3 regions of the Neobacillus pocheonensis genome follow, and region 2 is predicted to be linked to each of the others. Evidence: predicted binding sites of a transcription regulator. Region 2 holds the regulator's gene; each other region holds the start of a gene.
What was found. Region 2 encodes Rex, which represses fermentation and respiration genes when NADH is low (regulators of the CRP and FNR family bind a similar motif). Its sites were predicted from a motif close to TTGTGAAATATTTCACAA; they were not measured.
Positions count from the first base shown of each region.

Region 1: ABES02_RS04760 (DUF3147 family protein) is a predicted target of Rex. The motif match lies at 3,351-3,368, and genes of this name have one in related genera.
Region 3: ABES02_RS21750 (TorD/DmsD family molecular chaperone) is a predicted target of Rex. The motif match lies at 1,164-1,181, and genes of this name have one in related genera.

Region 1 is NZ_JBCNAD010000008.1:52,180-59,576, forward strand. Features, by position in the region: gene ABES02_RS04740 (D-2-hydroxyacid dehydrogenase) at 1-340, shown strand, start outside; gene ABES02_RS04745 (hypothetical protein) at 450-575, shown strand; gene ABES02_RS04750 (glucose-1-phosphate adenylyltransferase) at 988-2,181, shown strand; gene purU (formyltetrahydrofolate deformylase) at 2,311-3,210, shown strand; gene ABES02_RS04760 (DUF3147 family protein) at 3,429-3,791, shown strand; gene ABES02_RS04765 (DUF3147 family protein) at 3,807-4,217, shown strand; gene ABES02_RS04770 (serine dehydratase subunit alpha family protein) at 4,375-5,649, shown strand; gene ABES02_RS04775 (hypothetical protein) at 5,766-6,908, shown strand; gene ABES02_RS04780 (aldo/keto reductase) at 6,985-7,397, shown strand, end outside.
Region 2 is NZ_JBCNAD010000013.1:52,960-60,356, reverse strand. Features, by position in the region: gene ABES02_RS07435 (CPBP family intramembrane glutamic endopeptidase) at 1-13, shown strand, start outside; gene ABES02_RS07430 (YdiK family protein) at 10-210, shown strand; gene ABES02_RS07425 (MDR family MFS transporter) at 263-1,780, opposite strand; gene ABES02_RS07420 (cytoplasmic protein) at 1,793-2,503, opposite strand; gene ABES02_RS07415 (polymer-forming cytoskeletal protein) at 2,520-3,242, opposite strand; gene ABES02_RS07410 (YhbD family protein) at 3,255-3,878, opposite strand; gene ABES02_RS07405 (redox-sensing transcriptional repressor Rex) at 3,997-4,650, opposite strand; gene moaC (cyclic pyranopterin monophosphate synthase MoaC) at 4,678-5,175, opposite strand; gene ABES02_RS07395 (ABC-F family ATP-binding cassette domain-containing protein) at 5,352-7,271, shown strand.
Region 3 is NZ_JBCNAD010000041.1:33,050-40,446, reverse strand. Features, by position in the region: gene ABES02_RS21765 (cold-shock protein) at 148-348, shown strand; gene ABES02_RS21760 (cold-shock protein) at 445-648, shown strand; gene ABES02_RS21755 (DUF6509 family protein) at 689-982, opposite strand; gene ABES02_RS21750 (TorD/DmsD family molecular chaperone) at 1,199-1,861, shown strand; gene ABES02_RS21745 (DMSO/selenate family reductase complex A subunit) at 1,854-4,241, shown strand; gene ABES02_RS21740 (DMSO/selenate family reductase complex B subunit) at 4,254-4,841, shown strand; gene ABES02_RS21735 (4Fe-4S binding protein) at 4,861-5,757, shown strand; gene ABES02_RS21730 (DeoR/GlpR family DNA-binding transcription regulator) at 5,934-6,686, shown strand; gene pfkB (1-phosphofructokinase) at 6,683-7,397, shown strand, end outside.

The DNA of each region.
Region 1 (7,397 bases), on a different contig from region 2:
GTTGACGGAATTGACTTCTTACTTCTTTGATGAACGTGTTTTTAAACATTTAACCAATGCTGGCTTTATAAATGTCGGAAGAGGGGCATCACTTGATGAAACAGCGTTGTTGGAGGCAATAAATAAAAAACAGGTCAGATTTGCGGTCCTAGATGTCTTTGCTGAGGAGCCGTTACCTTTGGATAATCCATTATGGAATCATCCAAAGGTGTATATCACCCCGCATATATCGGCTGTTACCACACCTGAGGAAGGAATGGCCTGCTTTTTAGAAACGCTAAAAAATCTTGAAGAAAATAACCCCCTTCATAATCAAGTAGATATAAAAAGAGGTTATTAAAAAATCTGCTGACTGAAATTAGAATTATATGGTTGTCCTATACGAAAAGAACCGTATCTTCATATAATATTTTTACAATTATTTATTATTTTATATGGAGGTGAAAATAATGGACGATCAAGAACCAGACCAATTCCAGTATGAAGAAATAGAACCAATTGGGTTTGCAGCAAATTCTATTTTTTTTGTTATGTCCATTATCATTATTGCAATCGATTTAGTGGTGGGTAAGTAGGAATCTTATCATACAATTAGCTCCAGCACCTTAAAGGGCTGGAGCTTTTGCTAAGAAAATTAAGTTCATATACCGGAACTAACTGAGATGTTCCTTAGCAGGGATTGGAGTGTCAGCGGTCGCTGTAGTTGTAGCTTTCATTGTAATGTTTATAAGTTAGGATTCTTCAAAAGGGCTTACAATAGATAGGCCCTTTTTTTATTCATTTGCTTATTTCCCTAATGATCCGACAATTGTAGCCATTTCTAGCGTTTTTAACCTCCAGACATGTCGATGGAAAAACTGGAAACTTTCACAAGGCTGTAACAAGTACTCCGAGAAAATCGCTAAATTCGGGGATAATAGAAGTAGAAAGAAAATTTAAAAAACAAAAACCAATTGCATATTGAATTTACAAAAGAGGTGGAGGGAAATGGAAAAAAAGAAGTGGATTGCGATGCTTTTGGCAGGTGGAAGGGGAACGAGATTAGAGCAGTTAACCAACAACATCGTTAAACCGGCAGTTCCGTTTGGTGGAAAATACCGGATCATTGATTTTGCCTTGAGTAACTGTAAAAATTCAGGAATCGAAACAATCGGCATCTTAACACAATATCGCCCGCTTATCTTACATTCGCATTTAGGGAACAGTCAGCTTTGGAATTTGTATGACAGGGATGGCGGTTTAACGATTCTTCCTCCATATCAAAGAAATGATACCGGAATTGATTGGTATGAAGGCACCTCTCATGCAGTGTTTCAAAATATTGAATTTATTGATCAATACAACCCAGAGTATGTGGTTATTCTATCAGGCGATCAAGTTTATAAAATGGATTATTCGTTGATGCTTGAACAACATATGACCACAAATTCGGATTGTACCATTGCCGTTGTCGAGGTCCCATGGGAAGATGCCCGTCGCTTCGGACTTATCAAGATTAATAAGCCAACAAATAAAATCATGGATTTTGAGGAAAAACCGCTGCAACCTTCATCGAATTTAGCGTCGATGGGTATTTATATTTTTAATTGGCGGATTTTAAAAGAGTATTTGATACAGGATGAGCAAAAAGAATGTTCCCATAGAGATTTTGCCAAAGATATTATTCCTTCTATGCTTTCAGATGGATTGCAGTTATTTGTATACCATTTCCATAACTATTGGAAGGACGTAGGAACGGTGTATAGCTATTGGCAAGCTAACCTTGATCTTTTAAATAAAGAAAATAACATTTTCTTGCAAAATCCTGATTGGAAAATCTATACGGTCGAAAAAAATGCCCCACCTTTATATTTAGCAAAGAGTGCAAAGGTATATCATAGTATTTTAAGCGAAGGCTGTGAACTCGAAGGAACAATTGAGAAGTCTGTCCTATTTAGCGGGGTAAAAGTAGCAAAAGGCGCCTCCATAAAAAACTCCGTCATATTACCAGGAACAATAGTGGAGGAAAACGTCTGGATTGAAAATGCTGTAATTGGGAGCAATAGCTTTATTAAAAATGGTGTTATTATCGTCTCTAAGTCACCGGAGGAGCAATTAATGGTGGTTGGCAATTATCAAACAGTTGATCCAACAATTGAATCAAAAAAACTATTTTCAAGTAAAAAATCTGTTATGTCGTGAGTATACTTTGTAAATTACAATCTAACATAATTATATTATGTAAACCGTGTAATTAATTTAGAAAATTCTTAACAAGAAAGGATCCCTAATGTATAATATGTTTCATTAATTACTAGAAAGGTAAATATTATGAACGCATATTTTAAAGATCAAATTACACAGTTTAAACAGCAGAATCAAAATCGCGGACGACTTTTAGTCAGCTGCCCTGATCAACCGGGGATTGTTTCTGCGATCTCGAATTTTTTATTTTATTATAATGCTAATATCATTGAGTCCAGTCAGTATTCAACCAATCCTGAGGGTGGGGTTTTTTTCATCCGTATAGAGTTTGAATGCCCATTATTAAAAGAAAAAGCGGCTGAAATGAAACAAAAGTTTACAGAAATTGCTGCCAAGTTTTCCATGGAATGGAGCTTAACTCCTGTTTATAAAGTGAAAAAAGCAGCTATTTTTGTATCAAAAGAACTACACTGTTTACAGGAGCTATTATGGGAATGGCAAAGTGGCGATCTAATGACAGAAATTGCTTTAGTAATTGGGAACCATGAAGAGGCAAGAGATGTGGTAGAAGGCCTTAATATTCCATTTTATTATATTCCAGCGAACAAAGAAATTCGTGAGCAGGTGGAAGAAAAACAGCTGCAGTTGCTCCAGGATTATGAAGTAGATGTCATTGTTTTAGCGCGCTATATGCAAATTTTAACCTCGAGATTTGTGGCAGCGAATCCCAATAAAATTATTAATATCCATCATTCTTTCTTGCCTGCCTTTATTGGAGCAAGACCGTATGAACGGGCATACGACCGTGGAGTTAAATTAATCGGAGCCACTTCTCATTATGTGACCAATGATTTGGATGAAGGTCCAATTATTGAACAGGATATTGCTCGAGTCGACCACCGTGCCAACGTCGACACTCTTAAGAAAATTGGCCGCTCCATCGAACGTAGTGTTTTGGCACGGGCTGTAAAGTGGCATATAGAGGACCGGATTATTGTTCATCAAAATAAAACGATTGTATTCTAAAATAGGAAAGGTCTTTGTCTTTAAACTAATTGAGGCAAAGGCCTTTTTAATTTTTTTTTTTGATAGCGCTTTAAAAATGTTAAAGAATTGTTCACTTCTGAAGGAGAAATAAAGGAGTAAAATGAACATATGATAATAAATTGTGAAGAGATTCACAAATACAAATATCTCATTTGACTGAGCAGACAGCCCAGAATGATGAGCAGAGGTGATCAGCAATGGCTGGACTTTCTATTAGTGCGTTGTTAATTAGATTTCTTTTAGGGGGGCTCGCAGTAGTAGCTTCCACAATTGTCGCGAGAAGATTAGGTGAAAAGGCAGGAGGAATATTCGCTGCATTCCCTGCGGTCTTTTTAGCGGCCTTATTAACTGCAGGTATAGATTTAAAAGGTGAAGAATTAGTTTCCCAATCGATCATGCTATCCAAAGGTGCCATTGTCGGGATGGGAATCAATATATTTGTGGCTATCCTTGCCGGGTACCTGTTAAAAAAACACGGGTGGAAAATGGGACTGATTCAAGCACTAGGATGTTGGTTGGTTATGTCAGTAGTGGTTGTTGTCATCACGGCTTCACATTAAGAAAGGGTGTTACACATGAATAAAGATTTACTTTTACGTTTCCTATTAGGCGGCACAGCCGTCATGGCTAGCTATTTGATTATAGTGATTTCGCCTTGGGAAATCCTCGGAGGAATCTTTGCAGCATTTCCAGCTGTAATGATTACTGCCGTATTAATGGCAGGAATTTCTTCTGGAACCAAAAATGCGGCAAAAATTGCAAATGGATCCGTTTATGGAATGATTGGCGGAGTAATTTGTGCAACCACGGTTTTACTGTTTTTAAAACTTAGTCATAATTGGACGTTAAGCATGATTGTGGGCCTTCTTTTCTGGCTTGGCAGCTCGGTAATGGTGTCATCCTTAAGGGAGCGGCTAAAGGGCATCAAAATCAAACGCGGTAGTTTGATCATGGTATCGGAATCACGGTTAAGGCATCATAAATAAAATTCAGTTCTCTATATTCTTGCCAATTTATGTCCTCATGACGTCCACATGAGGACTATTTTTTATGTTTCTAATTGGAAGAAAATGAACAAAAAACCAAAGTCCTATTATGATAAAATGAAAGAAAAAGGTCTTTCATCTGGGGGGGACATGACAAGTGGGGAAGCACAAAATATTAGCTGTTTTAAAGAAAGAGTTAGTAATCGCCCTTGGGTGTACGGAACCGGTAGCAATTGCTTTAGCTGCGGCAACCGCTAGAAGCTATGCGAACGGTCAAATTCAAGCAATAATGGTAAAAGCGAGTGGAAATATCATTAAAAATGCAAAATCCGTTGGGATTCCAGGGATGACGGCAAAAGGTCTTGAGTTTGCAGCAGCATTGGGAGCAGTGGCGGGTGATGCAAATAAAAAGTTAGAAATTTTAGAAGGTCTTACATTGGATGATGAACAGTCAGCATTATTACTCATAGAAAAAGGAATTGTATCTGCTGGCCAAGCCGATACTCCCAAAAGACTTTATATTGAAGTTATAATAGAAACAGATCAGCAAACTGCAAAAGTGGTTATTTCTGATAATCATAGTAATATTACTTTAATCGAGGTAGATGGGAAAGCCGTGTTCCTAGGAGGATGTGAGAATATCGGCATCCAAACGGATGATGAAGAATTAGAAGCACTTACTATTGATGAAATTTATGATTGGGTGTTAACAACGGACGTAAACGACCTATTTCTAGTAAAAAAGAGTATCGATTTGAATCGTTTTATTGGCATAGAAGGACTTTCCGGGGACTATGGATTAAAAGTGGGTAAAACAATACAAGAAAATGTAAAAAAAGGCATTCTTTCGGACGATATTGCTACTGCCGCCATGTCATTAGCAGCCGCCGGCTCAGATGCCAGAATGGCAGGTTCAACCCTACCAGTGATGGCGAATACCGGGAGTGGAAATCAGGGAATTGCTGTAACACTTCCCGTTGTTGCCGCTGCTGAAAAGCTGCAAGTATCCGAAGAAAAAATGATTCGAGCGGTTGCACTTAGCCATTTAATTACCATTCATATCAAATCAAAATTTGGCCGCCTTTCTGCCTTATGTGGTGTAACTGCTGCGGGAATGGGTGCGAGTGGTGCGATTGTGTATTTACTTAATGGGGGACTTCAGCAAGTTAAAGCAGCGATTCAAAATACGATCGGTAACGTATCAGGAATGATTTGTGACGGGGCCAAGGCAGGCTGTGCGATGAAAGTCTCGACCTGTTCAAATGTTGCTGTCCAATCGGCACTGTTAGCGCTAAACCATCAAGAGATACAATCGACCGACGGGTTTATTCATGATGATGTAGAAAAGAGTATCGAAAGTTTCTGCAAACTTGGAAATGAAGGTACACGCCAAACAGATGAACTCATTTTAAAATTAATGATGGAAAAATAGAAGGTTAGCCATTTGGTTAACCTTTTTTTATCTGAAAAATGGAACATTTTAGAGGTTTAGATAAAATTTTGTTGAAATTGTAAAGAGGATAAAATTTTATTGGAGGGGTGGGCAATTTGGAAGATATTCAATATGCTTTTTTGGACGAATTGGGCGATTATAGTTTTGCATTTGATCACATGAATGTTTCAACCCACTTTTTAATCGTTGCCATTCTGGTAAAAGGTTCAAATAAAGTGTTACTTGAAACGGAATTGGAAAAGCTAAAACCCTTTATGAATGATGATAATCAAACTTTAGAAATATTAAACAGCCTAAAAGATCTACCATTCAGTATATATGCCTATGTAATTGATAAAAGAAAAATAAGAGAAGATTTCGGTATTATGCATAAAACACCATTTTTTAAATATTTAAATAGAATGGTTCATGAAGATTTAAATAGAACTTTTGATCAGCTTGATTTAGTTGCAGACGACCAAGAAACGAAACCTTTTTTGAGAGAATTTAAAAATTACATCCGGTCAAACAGTATTCCGGACTTATTCAATTATTCCACCTTTGGATTCAATAACAGTCAGTCCGATATCATACTTCAATTAGCAAACCAAATCGCGTCAGCCCTTTCAAAAGGGTATGATCGTACCCATTTTTCTGGACTGTACCGTTCTTATTTAAAAATCTTCAAAAACAAAATAGCTGCCATTAATTTATTACCCCGTGACTACAGAAACTTTCTTCATGATTACACTTCAGACAACTATGGCTCCAAACACGACGAGATCATTATTAGACAAGCTGTAAATCTAACTTATAAGTATATCGATAAACATCAAAAAACTGAAGAGGATGATGAAAGGCTCCGCATTGATTTTCTCAAGTTTCTATTATTTAATTTGAAAGAAAATCCTGATGAATACGTGTATACGGAAGAAATTTTAGAAAATCTTAATGCTATTCGAGACTTGAAAATGAATCCACATAACTTTAGATCCAATATTGTTTCAAAGCTTCGAGATAGTGGTCTATTAATTGCCAGCAGCAATAAAGGCTATAAATTACCGGTATGCTTAAATGACCTATATGACTTTGTAAATCTTTCCAGTTTAACCATTCATCCGATGATCCAAAGAATATCTAAGTGCAGAGACCAAATCTTGCATGCTACTAACAACGAAATCGATATCCTTGAACAAAAAGAATATGATTACCTGAAAAAAATCATTGAAATGCAAAAAGTGACCTCAGTACTAGGATAAATTGTTCTTGTTGGATGAATATGGAAAAATATATTATAATCTTGTAAGACTAAACACAGAAAGCAGGTTCAATGAAATGGATTATGTGAAGCTTGGCAATACTGGAATGGATGTATCACGACTTTGCTTAGGCTGCATGAGTTTTGGCGTTCCTGAACGCGGAGCTCATTCATGGGTTTTAAACGAGAATGAAAGCATTCCGCTGATAAAAAAAGCTCTTGAATCTGGCATTAATTTCTTTGATACGGCCAATGTTTATTCAGATGGTACGAGTGAGGAAATTGTTGGTCGAATTTTGAAAGAGCATGCAATACGAGATGAGATTGTGATTGCGACGAAGGTCCACGGCCGCATGCATGAAGGTCCGAATGGAGCAGGTCTTTCTCGTAAAGCCATTATGGCAGAAATGGATAATAGTCTGAAAAGGCTTGGAACTGATTATGTAGACCTTTATCAAATCCATCGATGGGACTATCAAACTCCGATCGA
Region 2 (7,397 bases):
AGGCTTTCTATGAGACGTTCACCCTTGTTTTCCGGATTGATTTACTTTCTTTTAGGCGGCTTATTCACCTACTTTGCCATTGATGACGTTCAAAATAACGGCTGGGGCTTCTTCAGTTACCTGCTGGTTCTATTAGCAACATTCGATTTCGGTTCCGGCCTAAAAATGTTCACCTTCCATTTTAAATACAAAAACAAAGTGGAAAAATGATTAAAGGTGTCAGGTACCATGTGAAAAATCCACATGGTGCCTGACACCCTTTTTATTTTGAGACCTCTTGTTGTTTATTAAACACCATACGTCCATTACCAAGGGTAAAGATGAAGAGGAAGGCGATGCCTGCCGGGACCAGTGCCCATGTAAAAGTGTGGACGATGGAACTGGAGAGGGCATCGGTGATTTTATCAAGAATTTGCGGTGGTATGTTCTTTCTTGCTTCTTCTGATAATAAGGCTCGGGAATCCCCAAAAGCTCCGCCCTTTGGCATTGGCCCCATTCCGGAAAAAGCCTTTTTCAATCCTTCTGTAAATTCACTCCTTTGGATTGTGCCAAAGATGGTAATCCCTATGGTCATCCCTAATGAGCGGATAAAGTTACTGGTCGATGTAGCGGATCCCCTTTGCTCCATACCAAACGGATGAATCGCTGCCATACTTAAAACGGAAAAAGAGAAACCTACTCCTAAACCGACAACAATCATATACAGAGTTAAGATGGCTCTGCTTGTTTCAGGTGTAATCGTACTTAGTAAGATAAATCCGCCAATTAGGATAGTACCCGATATAAACATGATGTTTCGATAGCTCATTTTTGTCGTCAAGAACCCGCCGACCTGCGCAGTCACTACGGATCCGAGCATCATCGGCAATAAAATCAGCCCTGAATTCGTGGCACTGCCGCCGTAAACTCCCTGAACAAAAATCGGGATATAAACGGTACCTGCCATAAAGGCTGCCCCGTAAAACAAACCAACCAGTGTACTACCTGCAAACAATTGATTTTTAAACATCGCAAACGAGATGATTGGATCCTTTGCCTTCGTCTCGACAAACAAAAAGATCAACAATAGAATCGCAAATCCTGCGAATAGGCTGATGATTGTCGTGGAATCCCACTCATACTTCTGCCCGCCTAATTCCAGTGCAAACATTAAACAAACAACCGCGCCAATTAGCGTCAGCGCTCCCCACCAGTCAATCGATTGCTTTTGGTGGACAGGTGATTCTTTGTAAGAGATAACAATAAAGATCAATGATAGAATGCCAAGCGGCAGATTAATATAGAAAATCCAATGCCAGCTGATATGGTCGGTAATATATGCCCCGAGCAATGGCCCAAAAATACTCGAAAGCCCAAATACAGCTCCGAACAAACCACCCATTTTCCCGCGTTTTTCAGGAGGGAATAAGTCGAACATAATGGTAAACGCAATCGGTACAAGCGCGCCGCCGCCCACCCCTTGAATTGCGCGGTAGATGCTTAATTGCGTAATCGTTTCGGCTGTTCCGCAAAGGGCCGAGCCAGCCATAAACAAAATCAATCCAAAAATAAAGAACCTTTTCCTACCGTACATATCTGATAATTTACCAAAAATCGGCATCCCGGCCATTTCTGCCACCATATAAGCGGATACCACCCAAACAAAGCTCTCAAGCCCGCCGAGGTCGCCGACAATGGTTCCCATCGCGGTGACGACGATCGTGTTATCCATCGAGGCCATTAAGATCCCTAGTAATAGCCCTGCGACAACCAATCCTAATTTACTCTCTTTTGCTACCATCCGATCTCTCCTTTATATCTGTGTCTTTGTTTTAATTGTTGCCTGAGAATCCTGAGCGAAGCCCAAGCGATATTCCACCAAACCAATTTGACAGCCAGGACCTATCTTTACCTTATTACCTCTAACGACATCGGCTGTTGTATTTTCCAGATAGATGTCATCCCCTTCAATGACCTTCGCTGTCAGAGACCCCGCGTCTTTTCCGAAGGGAAGAAGCGAGCTTTTTTTCTTTTTCACCGTTATTTTTCCGCCGCCGATTTCCTCAGCGGAGCTTTGGCCGTATCGCAGTCCCACCTTAATGGTATCAGCCGTCAACAATCCCTTGATTTCAAAGCTGCCGCTTGAATCGAACATCTCATACTCCACATCGCCATTTACCGCGATGCTTCCTTTAATTGATGCCTGATCACCTGCAAGTCTTTCGCCTACTTCCAGCAGCCCCAAAATCTTTATTTTTTTCAACTGCGCCCGGCTGCCAACCACCAGCGTTCCCATGACAAGCATTTCTTCGGCCTCGATACTGCCTTTGACCTCGGCCTCCCCTAAAATTTTTACTGAACCTGTTTTAACATTTTCGACCGCTTCACTCGTTCCATATACATTGAACACAGAGCATTCCACTTCATTGACAATCGTTCCTTCGCCTCTGATGCTAATTTTATCGTAATGGCCGCCAGGATAACTGCCCGACCCATTTATAATAAGATTTCCGTTTTTTTTCATTTCCCTTTCCCCCCCACTAATACTTTCTGACATCATTCACCACAGCATTTTTATCCTGGGAGAATTCTTCTGTGTATTCTACGACGCCAATCTGACAATTAGCACCGATTCTAACCTGATTGCCCCGCACAACTTTGGCAATCGTATTTTCAAGGTCGATTTTATCCCCTTCTATTAAATCCGTTTCTAATTGCGCTTTGAAAATGGGTTTGAATAAAGCGCCGATAAACGACCCTTTATGCTGCCTTACCGTAATGGTTTGCCCACCAATTTCTTTTGCTTTGCATTCCCCATAAATCTTAATATCTACCTCATCAGCGTTTAAAAGCCCGCCAATCGTAAACCGGTATTCTCCTTTAAAAATCTCAGCCTCACAATCCTCACCGACTGTAAGAAATCCGCGTAATTTGATATCCTCGGACCTTACACTTCCGCCAACAGAAACTTTACCTGAAACCCTCAAATCTTTTACAAGCAGGTTTTTTTCAAATTTCGCCGTCCCGTCAACCTTCAATTTACCGGTCTCGACCGTACCCTTAAACTTGGCATTTCCATTTACCCTTGCCTCAGCAGCCCTTAGGTTCCCATTGATCACCCCTGAGCCGTTACAATCAAACTCATGGCATTCTAAATCATTATTAATCGTCCCTCTGCCATTTAATGTAACAACATTAAATTGGCCGCCGTTTGACGAACCCAAACCATTAATGACTAAGTCCCCTCTATTTTTCAATTCCATCCCGATTCTCCTTTATAGTAGTTTCGATTTAATTTCTTCCATACAGGTCATCAAGGAAACATGTACCACGACCTTTGTACCCCGCTCAAAATGGATCTCTTCGGTATTAATCAATAAAAGACACGATGACACACCTAGCTTTCTGGTAATCAAAAGCTCGCAGCTTTTTTGCTTAATTAACCCTGAGTTATCCTTTAATACTTGCAGCAGCATTTTCCCCTCATCCAAATTGATTTCTCCAGACTGCAGTAGTTTTTCTAAAACATAAACTTCAAGCATTCTGGAAAAATTAAATTTTGGACCGTCTTGGTCATTTTCTAAGTAGAAATTCATTACCGCACCCGAAACAATGTTACGTTTTATTAACTCGTCTTTTTCAAGTTGTAAATCACTTAGGCTAGGAGAAAACATATCAGCAAGTTCATCTAGTGATAAGTTTTCTTTCATTGTTTGAATTTTGTTGATTCTTTCTAGGATTTTTTCTTTTGGAAAGAATGTTTCCTGCCCCGTAAACGTGGATTTCCGTACAAACCATTCCTCCGGGATGAGATCCTTTCGCTTCCATCTATACAACTGTCCATAGGATATTCCCGCCAGCTCTAATAATTCCTTCTTGGAAATTAACTCCTCGCTCATTTTGAAAACCCCTTTCTGTGTAATAATGTAACATAACACTGTTACGTTGTAAAGATACGTTTGTTTCGTCCGATAAAAAAAGGGCCTTCCGCAGGTTTGCGAAAAGCCCTCTATCTCTTTATTCTTCAATTTCATCCGTTGGGTAGTGCTTTAAAAAGTAAATAAGTGATTGCAGCTCGACAGCCAAGTCGATGTGATGAACACGAATTGCTGGCGGAAGATTTAACCTGGCAGGGGTGAAATTTAAAATCCCTTTTACATTCGCTTTAACCAGTCGATCCGTAATCATTTGAGCAACCTGTGCCGGTACCGTTAAAATCGCCACTGATATACTGTGGTCCGTTAACACCTTTTCCAATTCATCCATATGATAAACCGGTACTTCGCGAATCATTGTTCCCATTTTTGCAGGATCCACATCAAAAGCACATTCTATTTTGGTATTATTATTTTTCAAAAAGTTATAGTTTAAAAAAGCCGTACCGAGATTACCAACCCCGATTAAGGCAACCTTGGTTAGTTCATCTTGGTCCAATGTTTTCCTAAAGAAGGATAATAAATAATTCACATTGTATCCATAACCCTTTTTCCCTAAAGCCCCGAAGTAGGAGAAGTCCCTCCGAATGGTAGCCGAATCAACCTTCACCGCTTCACTTAATTCTGCTGATGAAACCCTTTGTTTACCCGAAGAATGCAGGTTTTTTAAAAATCGATAATAAAGGGGCAGCCGTTTGGCTGTCGCCTGTGGTATTTTCATCGTTTCATTGCTCATAATCTCCTACCCCCCGCATCAATTGTTTTATTTAACTCGTTCTGTCCGCTTAAAGTCGCCATTTTTACCGCCAGTTTTCTCTACTAAATAGGTTGGCCCGATGACCATTCCTTTGTCAACCGCTTTACACATATCATAAACAGTTAAAGCACAGGCGGATGCTGCTGTTAGCGCTTCCATTTCAACACCTGTATTTCCCTTTGTTTTAACATAAGCAGCAATATGTAATTGATAGTTATCGTTAATGTCCTGTTCCCATGAGAAGGAGATATTTACTCCCGTTAATGGAATCGGGTGACACATTGGAATGAGATCCCATGTCTTTTTCGCCGCCATAACGGCTGCCACCTGAGCTACCGCTAAGACATCGCCTTTTTTCATTTCATTATTTGTTATTTTTTCAAAAATTTCTTTGCTGACCGTAATACTGGAATGAGCAAGCGCCGTACGTGCCGTTTCAGGCTTATCGCTAACGTCGACCATCTTGGCTCTGCCTTCTTCATTAAAATGAGTAAATTCTGCCATATAAACAATCCTCCGTTTAAATCATACACTATTTTTCTTTATATGTCTGTGAAACTTTGAACTAATCGTACAATTTTTTGGCATTAAAGTATTAATAGTCCTGATAACCTGCCTCGCTTTATTGCCGGACCTATAGGAATACGGTAAACTATTTATAGTAATAGAGGTGAATTTTAATGATTTTATTGCAGGTTAATCAACTACAAAAATATTATGGTGCTGACCTTATTTTATCGAATATAAAACTAGAATTACAAACGAGAGACCGCGTTGCCCTAGTTGGACGCAATGGAGCCGGCAAATCAACGTTGTTAAAGATTATTGCCGGCCATCTGTCACATGATGGCGGAGAAATCATCAAACCAAAAGATGTGACCATCGGCTATCTAGCGCAAAATACTGGGTTAGAGTCCAAATTGTCTATTTTGGAAGAAATGCTGACCGTTTTTGAGGAACTTCGTCAGATGGAGCAATCGCTGCGCAGGCTTGAAAAACAAATGGCGGATCCAAGTATTTTCGAAGACCAAAGTCGATACGAAAGAATATTAAAAGAATATGACAGTCTCCAAGTAAAATTTAAAGAGCAGGGCGGCTATCAATACGAGGCCGATATTCGCTCTGTCCTGCATGGGCTAAATTTTCATGATTCTTCTGTCATGATCTCCAGTTTAAGCGGAGGACAAAAAACTCGTCTCGCATTAGGAAAGCTGCTGTTAACCAAGCCTGATATCTTAATACTGGACGAGCCGACGAACCACCTGGATATTGATACTCTCTCCTGGCTCGAGCAATACCTGCAGAGTTATGATGGAGCCATCCTAATCGTCTCCCATGACCGCTATTTTTTAGATAAAGTCGTCACACAGGTGTATGAGGTATCCCGCAAGCAAATCCAGCGGTATAGTGGGAATTATAGCTCATATCTTGATCAGAAAGCAGCCAATTATGAGCGTGAAATGAAGCTGTATGAAAAGCAGCAGCAGGAAATTGCTAACCTACAAGACTTTATTCAGCGCAATTTGGCCCGAGCCTCAACGACAAAACGGGCGCAAATCAGACGGAAAAAGCTTGAGAAGATGGATGTCATGGACCGCCCATTAGGAGACGAAAAATCTGCTAACTTTTCATTCGATATTGAGAGACAAAGCGGGAATGATGTTCTTTTGGTCGAATCTCTTTCAGTTGGTTATGATGGTGAAAGGATTTCTGAGAATATCTCATTCCGTGCCTTTAAAGGCGAAAGCATTGCCTTAGTCGGACCAAATGGGATTGGCAAATCGACTCTTTTAAAGACAATCATAAAAAAACTCCCTGCGCTTAGCGGGACGATTCAATATGGGACAAACCTCTCGATTGGCTATTACGACCAAGAACAGGCAGAATTGAAGTCCAATAAACGGGTATTAAATGAGTTATGGGATGAATATCCGTTGAAAAGTGAGAAAGAAATCCGAACGGTCCTTGGTAATTTCTTATTTTCTGGTGATGATGTGTTAAAGACGGTTTCTACCCTAAGCGGAGGCGAGAAGGCACGCCTCGCCCTAGCAAAACTAATGCTTGAGAAGGCAAATGTCTTAATCTTGGATGAGCCTACAAACCACCTTGACCTTGATAGTAAGGAAATTCTTGAGAATGCCTTAATCGATTACCCAGGCACCATCTTGTTTGTTTCCCATGACCGATACTTCATTAACCGTATCGCGACAAAGGTGTTGGAGTTAAGCCGTCAGGGCAGCTGTGAATATCTTGGGGATTATGATTATTATTTGGAGAAAAAGCTAGAGCAGGAAGAATTGGCTGCATTAGCCCTTGCCGAATCTGCTAAAAAATTGACTCAAGTGGATACTGTTGAAAGAAATAGTTATCAACAGGATAAAGAAAGCAAGAAGCTTGAACGCCAGCGCAAACGGAAATTAGAAGAGATCGAATTAAGGATTGAGGAGCTTGAAGAAGAAATCCAGGAATTTGAACAGTTATTATGTGAGCCGGATATTTTTCAAGATCACGAAAAAGTATTGGAAATCAACATAAAAAGTGAAAAAGCCAAAGCAGAGCTCGAGCATTTGATGGAAGAATGGGCCGAGCTGGCGGAATAGCTTGGGAAAAAACCGGTCTTATTGGTCCGGTTTTTTCATGATTTTCCTAGATGTTTTTTGGTTGTGGATAATTTTCAAAAAATTTTCGAGGGATATCAACATTTTGTTTAGATATCCTCATTTCCC
Region 3 (7,397 bases), on a different contig from region 2:
TAATGTTCGTTAAATATTTATTGGATTAAGTAGTCGTAACTGCACGAAAGCTGTGGGTGATGTCTATTACCCAAGAGTGCAATTATGACTTTTTTTGTTTAAATGTAAAATTGACTTAAAGTGAACAAAATGTTGGAGGTAATATCCATGAAAAACGGTAAAGTTAAATGGTTCAATGCAGAAAAAGGTTTTGGATTCATCGAAGCTGAAGGCGGTCAAGACGTATTCGTTCACTTCTCAGCTATTCAAACAGAAGGCTTCAAAACATTAGAAGAAGGCCAAGCAGTTTCTTTTGAAATCGTTGAAGGCGCTCGTGGACCACAAGCTGCTAACGTTCAAAAAGCTTAATTTTGTTAAATAAAAAGGTGATGCTTTAATTTTGGCATCACCTTTTTAAATATATATTCACTTTAAAAACGTACAAAGTACAAGGGGTGATATGTTGTGGCATTTGGTAGGAGAAATGACGAAGAAATCAAATTAGAGGAAACAAAGATTTGGGTTTGTAGTTCAGGTGAGTGTAAATGCTGGATTCGCGACAATTTTAAAAGCAGTGATGTGCCCCGATGTCCAATTTGTAAAAGTGAAATGACACAAACAACAAAAGAACTTCAAGTTATTCATAATCATAGTAAGAATTTTATGTAGTCAAACGAAAAGCAGGGTGAATGAATGCACCCTGCTTTTGTTATTCCAAAATGTTTTCTTTACAATATGTAAGAACTAGTTCTTCTTCATCTTCTTCAAGGGCAAAGTCAAGGACCTTTTCGCTTCCTTTTTCGTAAAAATGATAGGTGGAAAGCTTTGCATCGTTTTCATCGACTACGAAAATGACCTTTAAGCCAACCCCCTTATCAGAAAAGAGTTCATCCTCTTCATCTACATTTAAATCCAGGAAATATTCATAGCGCTCTCCTGATAATAAGCCAAAAGGGTCTTCTAGTTTTTCAACTGTATGGCCAGTTATGTTCAAGGGGATCATCCTTTACTATTTATTAGTCCTTACTATTATACACATTTTTAAAGAAAAGCCGAGAAATAAGATTGATTTTGAATATAATGTGAAACGTTGCACAAAGTTGATTCCTAATTTGGTAGAATGCGGTAATATGGAATTGTAATCATGTTAGAAAGTAAAAGTAGGTGAAAAAGTTTAAGATTATTTGTGAAATACTTCACAAAATAGGAGTGTTTATGCATGACAAAAACAGAATCATTGCAAATCCAATTATTGCCTTTTTTATTATTGAGGAAAAATTTTTATCAAATGATTTATTTGCTATTTTCGGAACCCAATATGGAAGTATTTGAGCAAATTCAATCAAACGGCAATCTTCAAGAAATAAAAGAAATACATGAAGGTGGAAAAATTCTTGCTGCCTTTTTTGAACATTTGTCTTGCAGCCAATATAACAAGGTGCAAGAGGAATTTCAACGTCTATTCATTGGACCTGGCCCATTAGTAGCACCACCTTGGGAATCCTTTTACAGGAGTAAAGAACAATTACTTTTTGAGGAATGGAATGATCAAGTCAGGGAACAATTTCATCAATTTGGTCTCAAATCGATCAAGGAAAACAATGAGCCGGACGATCATCTCTTACTCGAATTGGAATTTATGATATTTCTTTTAGATTTATGTTTGCAAGAAACCGAAACTGCAATAATAGCAGAACTACTCATAACTCAGGTTAGGTTTTTATCAGAACATCTAACAGTCTGGATTCCATATTTTTGTGAACGCGTAATACAAAATACCACGAGCCAATTATATCTTGGGGCAGCATTGTTGCTAGAAGACTTTTTACATTTCGATTTACAAACAATTTCAGAGCTGAAGGAGGTAGTTGCACATGTTTGAAACGAACCCATTGAAGAATTTGTTAAACGATAAAATGAAGAGGAGGACTTTCTTGAAATGGTCCAGTGCGATTGGAGTACCCGTGATTGCAGGTGGGATAGGTACAAAAATGCTGGTTAGCAAACAAGAAGAGACAAAAGTAGTAAAAGCTAAAGAGGCAGAAAAAATCATTTCCACTTGCAGCATTAATAACTGTGGAGGCCGATGTGTGATTAAAGCGCATGTTAAGGATGGTGTCGTCGTTCGTGTCAGTACCGATACACAACAGGGAGGTGACCTTTCTACCCCACCGCTTCGTGCATGTGTCAGAGGAAGAAATTATCGAAGCCTGCTTTATCATCCTGATCGCTTAAAGTATCCAATGAAGAGGGTTGGAAAACGTGGAGAAGGAAAATTTGAACGAATTACCTGGGATGAGGCTATTGAGACTATTGCAAAGGAAGTAAAGCGAATTGGTGATCAATATGGACCGGAATCAAGGTATGTCAACTATGCATCCGGACAAAGCTGGGGCTTACATGGCGGCAAGAATGCGGCCAGGAAGCTGCTTTCACTCACAGGTGGCTTCCTAAATTACCGGAATGATTATAGTTCTGGAGCAGGCAATATTGCGACCCCTTATACATATGGCACGAACAATTCAGGAAGTAGCTTTGATTCCCTATTACATTCGAAATATATCATTCTATGGGGGCAGAACCCATCTGAAATGATTTTTTCTACACCTTATCGTGAATATTTAATGCAGGCTAAGAAAAATGGAGCAAAAATCGTGGTTATCGACCCGCGCTATACAGATACAGCAATTGCCTTTGCTGACGAATGGATTCCGATTTTGCCTACTACCGATAACGCTATGATGGATGCAATGGGCTATGTCATAATCACAGAAAATCTGCAAGACCAGGCATTTTTAGATAAATATTGTATAGGGTTTGACGGTGCTCATATGCCGGAAGGAGTCTCAAAAAAGGAATCGCTGAAAAGCTATTTGCTAGGGGAAAAAGATGGTGTAGCAAAAACTCCGGAATGGGCTGAAAAAATTTGCCGAGTGCCTGCAAGCAAAATTCGTGAAATCGCTAGGGATTATGCAAAAGCAAAGCCTGCTGCTCTAATTCAAGGCTGGGCCGCACAGCGGCAAGCATATGGAGAACAATTTATGCGCGGGGGAGCCCAACTGGCCTGTCTTACAGGAAATGTAGGGAAACTAGGCGGCTGGGCAGGAGGAACAGGATATTGGAGCCGTTCAGACATTGTCTACCCCTTCTCATACGAAAATCCCGTTAAAGCCTCTATTCCATGTTTCCTTTGGACGAAGGCAGTGGAAAAAGGAATAGAATTGACAGCGGCTGATGGTCTTGAGGGTACAGACCAGCTGAAAACAAATATTAAACTTATATTTAATATGGCTGGAAATATGCTCATAAATCAGCATTCGGATATTAATAAAACCCGTAAACTTCTTGAGGACGAAAGCAAAGTGGAATTTATTGTAGTCAGTGACCTCTTTATGACCCCAAGTGCTCGGTATGCGGATATTTTACTGCCTGGTACCACCTTTTTTGAACGTTATGACATAGGAATGCCATGGTGCTTTGGTGATTATGTAGTTTTTGGTGAAAAAACAATTGAACCATTGTATGAATGCCGCGATGAATATGATGTATTTGCTGAAGTGGCAGGCAAATTGGGATTAAAAGAACAATTTACCAATGGGCGAACAACATTAGACCTGGTAAAGGAAAGTGTGGATAGAACACGCAAAGAACTAAACCCAAATTTTCCAACCTTTGAGGAATTCCGTAAACAGGGTGTCTATCATTTTAAATATGATAATCCACTTATTGGATTTAAAGAACAAATTGACGAGAATAAACCATTTGAAACCCCTTCAGGAAAAATCGAATTATTCTCAAAAGCATTGTGGGATATGAATCAACATGATGAAATTCCAGCAATTGCAAAATATATATCTTCTTGGGAAGGGCCTGAAGATCCTTTAATAGAGAAATATCCTTTGCAGCTTATTGGTTGGCATTATAAGCGCAGATGCCATTCTACTTATGATAACCAGGAATGGCTGGAGGAAGCAGCGAAGCAAGAAATGTGGATGAATCCTACGGATGCTGAAAAAAGAGGCATAAAAAATGGGGATCGCGTACAGGTCTTTAATGATCGTGGCTCGCTCTTTATTGATGTAAAAGTGACACCGCGCATTACTCCAGGTGTCACCGGAATACCGCAAGGTGCCTGGTATACCCCAGATAAAAACGGGCTGGATCAAAGGGGTTCACTTAATGTGCTGACAACACAGAAGCCAACACCACTAGCTAAAGCAAATCCACAGCAAACAAACCTTGTTGAAGTGAAAAAAGCGTAAGGAGTGAGGAAGTTGGCGCAATTAGGGTTTTATATAAATCAAAGTCTTTGTACCGGCTGTAAGGCGTGTAGTATATCGTGCAAAGATAAAAATAATACTGATATAGGAATAAATTTTCGCAGAGTTTACACCTATGAGGAAGGAACGTTTATTAAGCAGCCGACAGGAGGTTTCGTTCAAAACCTAAAGTCTTTTTACTTTTCCATCGCGTGCAATCATTGTACTCATCCGAAATGTATACCTAGTTGTCCTACTGGAGCGATAACAAAGAGCAAAGAAAATGGCGTTGTTACGATTGATCAGGAAGTTTGTCAAGGTGCACAGCTTTGTGTAAAGGCATGTCCGTATGGGGCCCCACAATATAATAAAAAGGTGTTTAAATCAGATAAGTGTAATTTTTGCCTTGACCTACAAGAAAAGGGTGAGGATCCTGTCTGTGTAGCCACCTGTCCAATGCGTGCGATTGAATTTGGGCCGGTCAAAGAATTAAGAAAAAAATACGGGAATATCAGTCAGATAAAAGGGATGCCAAGAGACACAATCACTAATCCAAACATTGTGATTACCCCCCATAAAGATGCAAAATTGCCTAGTTCGTAAAGAAGGTGATTGAGTGTCTTTGATTATTGATTGGCTAGAAAGCATGCACATAGATGTAAAAGTAACAAATAATTGTTCAAAAATTTCCAATCTCCGGTCCACCTGCTCAATTTGTTTGGAAACATGTAAATATTCATCTATTACTAGCATTGAACAATCCATTGAAATTGATTCCGTGCGATGTAATTCTTGTGGAGAATGTATCATTGCATGTCCATTATCTGCAATTACAGGGGCAACGACCGGAAGAGAGTTTGAACAGAGTTCACTTATCTATAAAGATGTGATCACTCCTACTGTGAAAGAATTATTAATTTATAACAAAAGAGGCATAAAGACCATTCAAATTGGTCAATCCACACTTAATCAACAATGGGAAACGATTTTAAATAAAACGAACGAGATTCTAGAATGCATGGGTTTGAGTCCAATCAATGTTGTTCAAAAGAGTAATGAGGATAAACTGACGAGGAGAGCTTTTTTTACCTCAGTCCAAAGAGAGGGGAAACAGCTAACAAAAAGCATGACACCAACTTCCTGGAGAATGGAGGCTGGCGAGTGGAAGATAGCAAACTATTATCATGATTATCAGTTTTATACTGTAGATATAGATAATCAGAAATGTAGTCTTTGTAAGGCTTGCATCTCCTTTTGTTCAGAGGCTGTATTTTCTCAAGTTGACTCATTTTTGCAAATTGACCATGAAAAATGTGTAAATTGTCATTCATGTCGTGATATTTGTCCTGAGCAGGCAATTCAAATTAAGCCCGAAATAAAGGTAAAAAATCAAACCAATATAACTTTTCAGCAAAAAGAATGTTGTGTTTGTGGGAAAACCTTCAGCACCTTTCAACCAGATAGGGAAAAATGTCATATTTGCATAAACCGAGACCCTGAATGGTTAAGTCCTTTTTAGGTGAATAATAAATAAAAGCACCCATCGATGGTGCTTTTTTTATTGGTAATTATGACAAATAGTCAAAAAACTTTCAAAAACATTCACGCGTTGAATGTTTTTGAAAGAAAATAATTGATTTTTGCAATCGGTTTCAGTATGATAATAACAGGAAATGAAATTTAGGTGGTGATTACTTGTTAACACCAGAACGTCATCGCATTATTCTTCAGTTATTAAAAGAAAAGAATGTCGTTAAAATCCAGGAAATTATGGAGTTAACAAATACCTCGGAATCAACCATACGCAGGGATCTATCACAATTAGAGGAGCAGAAGTTTCTCAAGAGAATCCATGGCGGAGCTTCAAGATTACAGGGGAAACTTCAAGAACCAAGCATGGTTGAGAAATCTTCCAAAAACCTTCACGAAAAAAGATTGATTGCCCAGTATGCAGCAAGTCTGGTGGAGGAAGGAGATTCGATTTATCTTGACGCTGGTTCAACCGTGATCGAAATGATTGATTTTTTACCGAAAAAAAATATTGTTGTTGTAACAAATGGATTGATGCATTTAAATCCACTATTAAATAAAGGGATTTCCACCTTTCTAATAGGTGGATTAGTAAAACCAAATACAAATGCTTTTATCGGAAGAGGGGCTTTAACCAGCCTTGATCTTTATCGCTTTGATAAATGCTTTATGGGCGTTAATGGTATTCATCCACAGTTTGGCTTTACGACTCCCGACCAAGAGGAAGCAATGGTGAAACAAAAGGCTATTTCTCTTTCAAGAGAAGCATATGTCTTGGCCGATAACACAAAGTTTGCAGAAATATCGTTCGCAAAGATTGGCGATATTCATGAAGCAGCCATCATTACTAACGAAATAGAAAATGAAACACTTGAACAATATGTAAATAAGACGACAGTAAAGGTAGTGACAGCATGATCTATACATTGACCTTAAACCCATCTGTTGACTATATAGTGCAGTTGGAAAGCTTTCAATTAGGTGAGTTAAATCGATCTGTAAGAGAAGCAAAGTTTCCAGGAGGAAAAGGCATTAATGTCTCAAGGGTTCTAAAACAATTTGATACAGGGAATAAAGCGCTAGGTTTTGTTGGCGGTTTTACAGGTGAATATGTAGAACAATATCTACAAAATGAGGAAATTGCTACAGACTTCGTTAAAGTAGCTGAAGATACTAGGATTAATATCAAGCTAAAAACAGAAAAAGAATCAGAAATAAATGCAAAGGGTCCAAATATTTCTGATTACGACTTCCAGCTGCTAAAGGAAAAAATCCAGAAATTAGGTTCAGAGGATCTATTAGTTTTGGCGGGTAGCATTCCTTCTTCATTACCCGAAACAACCTATGAAGAGCTTGTGAAAATTTGTGGGGAAAATAGGGCAGAATTTGTTGTCGATGCTGAAGGGGATTTATTAAAAAAAGTCCTTCCATATAAACCATTTTTGATCAAACCTAATCATCATGAACTTGGCGAGCTTTTTAGTACTACATTTACAACTGCTGAGGAAGTAATCCCATATGGGAAAAAACTTGTAGATATGGGTGCTAAAAATGTGATTGTATCCCTTGCTGACAAAGGTGCTGTATTGATTAACGAACATACCGCCTATTTGGCAAAAGTGCCTAGTG